2 regions of the Nesterenkonia lacusekhoensis genome follow, and region 2 is predicted to be linked to the other one. Evidence: predicted binding sites of a transcription regulator. Region 2 holds the regulator's gene; the other holds the start of a gene.
What was found. Region 2 encodes HrcA, which represses chaperone genes, less so after heat shock. Its sites were predicted from a motif close to TTNGCACTCGNNNNNNNCGAGTGCNAA; they were not measured.

Region 1: groES (co-chaperone GroES) is a predicted target of HrcA. The motif match lies at 2,967-2,993, and genes of this name have one in related genera.

What each region holds. Positions count from the first base shown of each region.
Region 1 is NZ_JAGINX010000001.1:366,716-371,103, forward strand. Features, by position in the region: gene JOF45_RS01735 (MFS transporter) at 1-141, opposite strand, end outside; gene JOF45_RS01740 (hypothetical protein) at 202-783, opposite strand; gene groL (chaperonin GroEL) at 897-2,489, opposite strand; gene groES (co-chaperone GroES) at 2,510-2,806, opposite strand; gene JOF45_RS01755 (SurA N-terminal domain-containing protein) at 3,106-3,912, opposite strand; gene guaB (IMP dehydrogenase) at 4,087-4,388, shown strand, end outside.
Region 2 is NZ_JAGINX010000001.1:1,331,202-1,335,589, forward strand. Features, by position in the region: gene JOF45_RS06315 (16S rRNA (uracil(1498)-N(3))-methyltransferase) at 1-79, opposite strand, end outside; gene dnaJ (molecular chaperone DnaJ) at 114-1,232, opposite strand; gene hrcA (heat-inducible transcriptional repressor HrcA) at 1,284-2,306, opposite strand; gene JOF45_RS06330 (DUF3097 domain-containing protein) at 2,426-3,292, shown strand; gene JOF45_RS06335 (DUF4870 domain-containing protein) at 3,342-3,713, shown strand; gene hemW (radical SAM family heme chaperone HemW) at 3,729-4,388, opposite strand, start outside.

The DNA of each region.
Region 1 (4,388 bases), 960 kb from region 2:
GGCCGTCTCTCCGGCGGCGAACTCTTCGGTCGCATAGACGGCCATGCCGGTGACCAGCAGGAAGAAGACGATGGCCAGGAAGAGATTGATGATGATCGCGAGGAAGAAGTCCTTGGTGAAGAGCCTCGCATCATCAGTCACGCCACGATTCTTTCATAGTTCGCAGATACAACAAGCTGGTGATCGGCTGAACGGGGGCGCTCAGGCAGAGGGCGAGTTCCGCATCCTCAGCTGCTCCAACTGGGCGGCCACGCGGCTGGCGTCGGGCGCTGAGACGTAATACCACTCAGCCAGGCGGGGACTTCCGCCGATGCTGATCTCGCCGCTGCGGACCGCCTGGCGGAACTCCGGCCGGATCTTCACCAGCAGCGTCTCAGAGCCGGCCAGGTAGCCGATGCGGCCTCCGCCCATGAGTTTCCAGCCCACGTCGAAGCTGCCGCCGCGCGGTGCCTCCTCGATGGAGGCGATGGCCTCCCAGGGGAGGTTCCGGGTGACCACATGTCCCATGGACATGGTGAGCCCACTCTGGGCAGAGGCCTCCACATGGACCACGCAGGCCTTCACCAGCACAGTGCACAGCAGGGCAGTGGTGCCGATCACGCTGAAGGTCAGCACCAGGTCGGCCAGGCCCGACTCCTCCGGGACCAGCAGGAAGACCGTCAGCACGATGAGCGCGGTGAAGCCGAGCAGGCCATAGATGAGCACATAGGCCGGGCGTTCGGGCTGGCTGAGCGTGCTGACGGCGTCAGGGTCGGCGGCAGGGGAGTGGGGCGAGCGATCCATGCCTCCATTCCATCAGACGCGCGGAAAGTCCTCCCGAGCACGAAAAAGGCCGGCCCGGGAGCGTATCCCGGACCGGCCTTCTCGCAGCCTGAAGAAGCTTCAGAGGGAGAGGATCACTCCTCTTCCTCGTCCTTCTTCTCGACCACCAGGGTCTCAGTGGTGAGCACCAGGGCGGCGATGGAGGAGGCGTTCTGCAGAGCAGAGCGGGTCACCTTCACCGGGTCGATGACGCCGTCGGCGATCAGGTCGCCGTAGACACCGGTCTTGGCGTTGAAGCCGTGGTTCGGCTCCAGCTCCGCAACCTTGGAGGCGACCACGAAGCCGTCCTCGCCGGCGTTCTGAGCGATCCAGCGCAGCGGCTGCACCAGGGCACGCTTGACGATGCCCACCGCAGCGGCGGCGTCGCCGGAGAGCGCCTTGACCTCGGCGTCCTCATCCAGGGAGGAGAGCGCGTTGATCAGTGCGGTGCCGCCGCCGGCCACGATGCCCTCTTCCAGTGCGGCGCGGGTGGAGGCCACGGCATCCTCGATGCGGTGCTTGCGCTCCTTGAGCTCCACCTCAGTGGCGGCGCCGACCTTGATGACGCCGATGCCGCCGGCGAGCTTGGCGAGGCGCTCCTGGAGCTTCTCGCGGTCCCACTCGGAGTCGGTGGCCTCAGCCTGGGCCTTGATCTGAGCGGCACGTGCGTCCACGTCCTCCTTGGAGCCCGCACCGTCGACGACGGTGGTGGCGTCCTTGGTGACGGTCACGCGGCGTGCGGTGCCCAGCTGGTCCATGCCGACCTGGTCCAGCTTCAGGCCGAGGTCGGGGGAGATGACCTGGCCGCCGGTCAGCACGGCGATGTCCTCGAGCATGGCCTTGCGGCGGTCGCCGAAGCCGGGAGCCTTCACAACCACCACGTTCAGCGTGCCCTTGAGCTTGTTGACCACCAGGGTGGACAGGGCCTCGCCCTCGACGTCCTCCGCGATGATGAACAGGGGCTTCTTGGCCTGCATGACCTTCTCCAGGACCGGGAGGAACTCCTGCATGTTGGAGATCTTGCCCTGGTTGATCAGGATCAGCGGGTCCTCGAGGACGGCCTCCTGACGCTCTGCGTCGGTGACGAAGTGCGGGGAGAGGTAGCCCTTGTCGAACTGCATGCCCTCGGTGATGTCGAGCTCGGTCGACGTCGTGGAGGACTCTTCGATGGTGATGACGCCGTCGGTGCCCACCGAATCGAAGGCGCGGGCCAGCAGCTCGCCGACCTCGTCGTTCTGAGCAGAGATGGCGGCGACGTTGGCCACCTGCTGACCCTCCACGGGCACAGCGTTCTCGCGCAGACGGCGGGTCACTGCGTCGACCGCGGTCTCGATGCCGCGCTTGATCTCACCGGGTGCTGCACCGGCGGCCACATTGCGCAGGCCTTCCTTGACCAGGGCCTGAGCCAGCACGGTCGCAGTGGTGGTGCCGTCGCCGGCGACGTCGTTGGTCTTGGTGGCGACCTCCTTGGCGAGCTGGGCGCCGAGGTTCTCGTAGGAGTCCTCGACCTCCACCTCGCGGGCGATGGTCACACCGTCGTTGGTGATGGTGGGTGCGCCCCAGGACTTGTCCAGGACCACGTTGCGGCCCTTGGGGCCCAGAGTGACCTTGACCGTGTCTGCGAGCTTGTCGATGCCGGCCTCGAGAGCCTTCCGGGCGGCATCGTCGAATTCAAGCTGCTTTGCCATAGGTGTGGATACCTCCGGATTTACTTCTCGATGACAGCGAGGACGTCGCGGGCGTTCAGGACGAGGAACTCGTCGCCGCCGACCTTGACCTCGGTGCCGCCGAACTTGGAGTAGATGACGACGTCGCCTTCAGAGACGTCGACCGGCAGGCGATCGCCGGAGTCGCCGACGCGACCCGGGCCCACTGCGACGACTTCGCCCTCCTGGGGCTTCTCCTTGGCGGTGTCCGGGATGACCAGGCCGGAAGCGGTGGTCTGCTCGGCCTCCAGGGGGCGGACAACAATACGATCCTCGAGGGGCTTGATGGAGACTGACACGTCAGTTCTCTCCTTTGCAGATGGTGAATCGGTACAGGTTGCGCGCCGTGGGAGTGACCAACCGTCGTCGCGGGTACCGGAGGCGTGCCTCCGCCGGTTAGCGCCCCTTTGGCATTAGCACCCGGTGACGGCGAGTGCTAGGACAAACTATATGACTCCCTTAGCACTCGATCAAGGAGAGTGCCAAGGGAGTCGTAGCGGCGATATCCGGTTGGGCGCGTCGGGTGTCGGTCCCGACGCCGGAGCGTCAGCGGCTCCTCAACGGTTCAGCGATTCCTCAACGGTTCAACGAGTGCGGCTCACAGGTGGGTCTCGACGTCGGCGTCCTCGCGCAGCTCCTCGATATGAGACATCAGGGCCTCATTCTCGTTCTGCTGGGCGGCCTGCTCCTCGAGCTCATCGCGGACCTCATCGAAGGGAGGCATCTCCTGCTGCTCGGCGCCGGGGGCGCCCTCGCCGCCGCCTTCGCCGCCCTGAGCCTCAGCCATCATCTCCTGCTGCTGCTCCTGCTGGTCATAGAGCTCCTGGAGCTCCTCCTCCGAGGGCTCCTCAATGTCCAGGCTCTCGGTGACCTGGTTGATCAGGGCCTGATCGGAGGCATCCTCACGCAGCTCCTCCTCGGAGTTGCCCTGCTCCTCATAGGCCTCGATGAGTTCGTCGGCCGACTCCATGCCGCCCTGTTCGGCGGCGTCCTCCAGAGCGGCGTCGATGTCCTCCTCCGAGGCCTCGAAGCCCTGCTGCTCAGCGTCCTGGAGGAGCAGCTCAGTGCCGATGGCAGTGTCCAGGACCTGTTCCTGGATGGTGGCCTCGTCCGGCTCCTCGCCAGACATCTGGGCCTGCATGGCCATCTGCTGGAACTGCTGCTCATAGAGCGGGATGAACTCCTCGCTGGAGAGCTCCTCGCCGTTGACAGTGGCGACGACATCAGGGATGTCCTCGGTGTCCGGCTCAGGCATCTCCATGTCTTCCTGGCCCATGGGGGCCTCCTGGCCCTCTTCCTCGGCTCCTCCGGAGGCTTCGGCGTCGGGCTCGGCGTTCTGGTCGCAGGCGGCCAATCCCAGGAGCAGGGTGGTGGCGGCCGCACCGGTCAGCAGTTTCTTATGCACAGCGTTCTCCTCACACGTGGACAAGTCTGCACCGTAGGGCCTGCAGCACAACGGATGCTCCATGCCGGCTGGTGGTGAGGTGCAGGGGCTCAGCATGAAAAGGGAATCGCCTGCCCAGTAGACTTGTTGTGGTCTCACATTCTTTCCGCCGCCGTGATATTCGAGAGGTCCACCGTGACACATACCCCCGCAGAGGCGAACGATCCCTTCGGCTTCGTCGGCCTGACCTATGACGATGTCCTGCTGCTGCCCGGCGCCACCGACGTCATCCCCTCGGACGCTGACACCACCACCCGGCTGTCGAGGAACATCGACATCGCCTCGCCGGTGGTCTCAGCCGCTATGGACACGGTGACCGAAGCGCCGATGGCGATCGCCCTGGCGCGCCTGGGCGGGATCGGCATCCTGCACCGCAACCTCTCCATCGAGGAGCAGGCCAAGCAGGTGGATCAGGTCAAGCGCTCCGAGTCCGGCAT
Region 2 (4,388 bases):
TCCCGTCCACAGTGATCTGGGAGCCGGGCGTCAGCCCGTCCAGACGTCCGGGGCTCAGATGGAACAGCGGAGCAGTCACAGCAGGGGTCTCCTCATCGGGTGGGGTCTGGGATCTAGAGTGCGTCCCAGCGTTCGCGCAGCTTGGCGAAGACGCCGCGGTGCTCAGTGGTGGACTCTCCGAGCTCCTCACCGCGGTCCTCGGCGAACTCGCGCAGCAGCTCCTTCTGCCGGTCGCTGAGCTTGGACGGGGTCTCCACCTTCAGATGCACCTTGATGGCACCCCGACCGGAGCCGCGCAGGTGTCCGATCCCGCGATCGCGCAGGGTCAGCACCTCACCGGACTGGGTGCCCGGCCTGACCTCGAGCTCTTCGGGCCCGTCGAAGGTCTCCAGAGTGACCGTGGTGCCCAGCGCCGCTGCGGTCATCGGGACCGACACGGTCGCGTGGAGGTCGTTGCCGCGTCGGGTGAAGACCTCGTGCGGACGGATGTCCACCTCGATGAACAGGTCGCCGGAGGGCCCGCCGGCCATGCCGGCCTCCCCTTCGCCGCTGAGGTGGATGCGGTTGCCCTTGTCCACGCCCGCCGGGATCTTGATCTTCAGGCTGCGCCGCTCGCGCACCCGGCCCTGACCGTCGCACTCCTGGCAGGGGTCCTCGATGATGTTGCCGAAACCGCTGCAGCGGGCGCAGGTCTCGGTCTGGATGACCGTGCCGAGGATGGAGCGCATGGGCCGCTGCACCTGTCCCTGGCCGTGGCAGTCCGGGCAGGTGCTCGGCGTCGTGCCCTCGCGGGTGCAGCTGCCGTCGCAGACGGTGCAGGTGACCGCAGTCTCGAACTCGACCTCCTTGGTGGTGCCGAAGACGGCGTCCTCCAGGTCGATCTTGACCCGCAGCAGCGAGTCCTGACCGCGGCGGGTGCGGGAGGCGGGCCCGGAGGCTCCGCCGCCGAAGAATGTCTCGAAGATGTCGCTGAAGCCGCCGAAGCCTCCCCCTCCGCCGGGGAAGCCGCCTGCTGCGCGGCCGTTCTCGTCGCCGGTGGCGTCATAGTTGCGGCGCTTCTCCGGATCGGACAGGACCTCGTAGGCGCGGCCGAGCGTCTTGAACTGCTCAGCGGCGTCGTCGGAGGGGTTGACGTCCGGGTGGAGCTTGCGCGCCTTCTTCCGGTACGCCTTCTTGATGTCCTCGGTCGACGCGTCACGGCTGACGCCGAGTGCCTCGTAGTAGTCAGTCAATGCTTGCCCTTCGATCTGCTAGGTCAGTAGGTGCGGTTGCGTCAGGTGCTGTCATCCGTCGGAGAGGATCCTGGAGAGGTATCGCGCCATCGCTCGGACCGCGGACATCGTGGACCCGTAGTCCATCCGCGTGGGTCCGACCACGCCGAGCTTGGCCCCGTCTCCGGCCTCAGGTCCATACTCGGCGGCGACGACGGCGGCCTCGGCCAGCGAGTCGTGGCTGGTCTCCCGGCCGATCCGCACAGAGAGTCCGCGCGGGTCCTCCTGCATCTCGGTCAGCAGACGCAGCAGGACGACCTGCTCTTCCAGGGCTTCGAGGATGGGTCCGATGGAGGGCCCGAAGTCACGGTCCGACTTCGCGAGGTTAGCAGTGCCGGCCATGATGATGCGATCCACGCGACCGGCCTCCAACACGGCCTCCACAGAGTTCGCGATCACTGCCATGGCTGGCTGCAGACTCGGCTCCACCTGGGCGATCAGGTGGTCCAGGGGCAGCGGGGTGGCCGAGGCCGAACGGTTGTAGAGCTCCTCGGCCAGACGCTGTCCGATCCGATGGAGGCTCTCCTCATCCAGTCCGTCGGAGAGGGTCACCATCCGCTGCTCCACCTTGCCGGAGGAGAGGATGACCACCGCCAGCGCCTTCTGAGGGGTCATGGAGACCACTTCGATATGACGGATCTTGGCCTGGCTGTGCTGCGGGTGCTGCAGCACAGCCACCTGGTTGGTCAGCATGGCCAGCAGCCGGACCGTCTGATCCAGCATGGCGTCGTGGTCGTCGGCCGCCTCGAGCAGCGTGTCCATGGCACGGCGCTCTGCGCTGGAGAGCGGCCTGACTGCGGTGATCTTGTCCACGAAGGTGCGGTATCCGCGGTCGGTGGGGATCCGCCCGGCGGAGGTGTGCGGGGCGACGATCAGCCCCTCATCCTCCAGGAACGCCATATCGTTGCGGATCGTGGCCGGCGAGACCTCCAGGTTGTGGCGGTCCACCAGCGCCTTGGAACCCACAGGTTCGCGGGTGTGCACGTAGTCCTCCACGATGGCCCGCAGGACCTGCAGGCGACGGGTCTCCGACATCTTCTTCACGCCTCCCCGGGGGCAGGTCGGTTAGCACTCTGAATGATCAAGTGCTAATTCTACAGCTGTCGCCTCCGATCCGCGGCATGCGGCACCGCCGGTGGTAGGCTCCCACAGCTATGAGCTTCCCCACCGATTGGTCATCCTGGGGCCCCGCAGACATGGGCGCACGACGCCGGGCCCAGCACCGCGAAGTGCCCACTCTGCCCGCCGACCGCGGCACCGTCGTCGAAGAGACCGCCAGCGGATGGGTCGGCGCGATCGTCGGCGTCGAGGCTGCAGGCGGCGTCCATGTGGTGGTCCTGGAGGACCGGCGCGGCGCCACCCGCGCCTTCCCCCTGGGCCACGGATTCCTGCACGAAGGCTCACCGGTGGAGCTGACCGCGCCGGCCTCTACGACGGCTCAGCCGAAGAAGCCTGCGCGCACCGCCTCAGGCTCCGTGGCCGTGGAGAACGCGCCAGCCCGCGTGGCCCGCGCCTCCCGGATCTGGGTGGAGGGCACCCACGACGCCGAGCTGGTCGAGAAGGTCTGGGGCGAGGACCTGCGCCTGGAGGGGATCGTGGTGGAGCCGCTGCACGGCGCAGACGACCTCGTCGGGGCGATCCGGGAGTTCCGGCCCGGCCCGGAGCGGCGAGTCGGCGTTCTGCTGGACCATCTGGTCAAGGGATCCAAAGAGTCGAGGATCGCCGCAGAGGCCATGGCGATGCCGGGCGCCTCCGGCAATGTGCTGGTGCTCGGCCACCCCTATGTCGATGTCTGGCAGGCGGTGAAGCCTCAGCTGCTGGGCCTGCAGCGCTGGCCTGACATCCCCCGCTCCGTGGACATCAAGGTAGGCACCCTCAAGGCTCTGGGATGGCCCCATGCCGGCCAGCGCGACATCGCCCAGGGGTGGAAGCGGATCCTCTCCACCGTCACCAGCTATACGGACTTGGAGCCCTCGCTGCTGGGACGGGTCGAGGAGCTCATCGACTTCGTGACCCAGTAGTTCGCGTGTCTCTGGCCGGGTCCGCACCTCAACGGATAAAATCTCTGCCATGGCACACCTGGAAGGATCACCGGCAGCAGCCCAGCCGTTGACGCCGAGCGAAGACCGCCGCTGGGCCACTCTGGCTCACTTCGGCGGAGTCATGGGCTGCATCCCTTCCCTGGCCATCTACCTGGTCTTCCGGGACCGTGGTCCCTTCACCGCCCAGGAGTCGAAAGAGGCGCTGAACTACACCCTGCCGCTGACGGTGGTCATGCTGGCCTGCTACCTGCTGGCTCTGCTGCCGGCCATCGGGTGGATCTTCGGCATCGCAGCGGTCTTCCTCTGGGTGGTCATGACGCTCTCCGGGCTGGTCGCCGGCATCGAGTGCAATAAGGGGCGCCCGTACCGCTATTGGATGAACCTGCGCCTGATCCACTGATCGGGACGGCTCAGCTCAGGGCGCGAGCCGACGAGTGACCGCGTCGGCGAGCAGGCGGCCTTTCAGCGTCAGCACGGCGCGCCCCTCCGGGTGAGCCTCAGTGGGGACGGCCGCTTCCTCCTCGATCAGGCCGTCGCTGACCAGCCGGCCCAGCTCCGCTGCGCTGATCCTCTCGCCGTCGATCTCTGCCAACTCCTCCAACGCGTTGTAGTCGGCGATGTCCAGGCCCTCCCGGATGCGCAGACGCAGCATCAGATGTTCCAGGACCTTGGCCTCGGCGTCGAGGATCTCCCGGCCGTGGCCCGGCGTGGTCCCTGCGTGCAGACGTTGGGCATAGGCGGCGGGGTGTTTGGCGTTCCACCAGCGCATCCCGGCCATATGTGAATGAGCACCAGGACCGGCGCCCCACCAGTCTGCATCCCTCCAGTAGTTCAGGTTGTGATCGGAGCGGGTCTGCTCCGAGGTGGAGTAGTTCGAGACCTCATACCACCGGTAGCCGGCCGCTGTGAGCACCTCATCGGTGAGCAGGTACTTATCGGCCTGATCGTCAGGATCGATGTCCGGCAGCGTGCCGCGGCGGATCTGGGCGGCCATGGCCGTGCCCTCCTCCACGATCAGCGAGTAGGCCGAGACGTGGTCCGGGCCCATCGCCACGACTTCCTCCAGGCTGCGCCG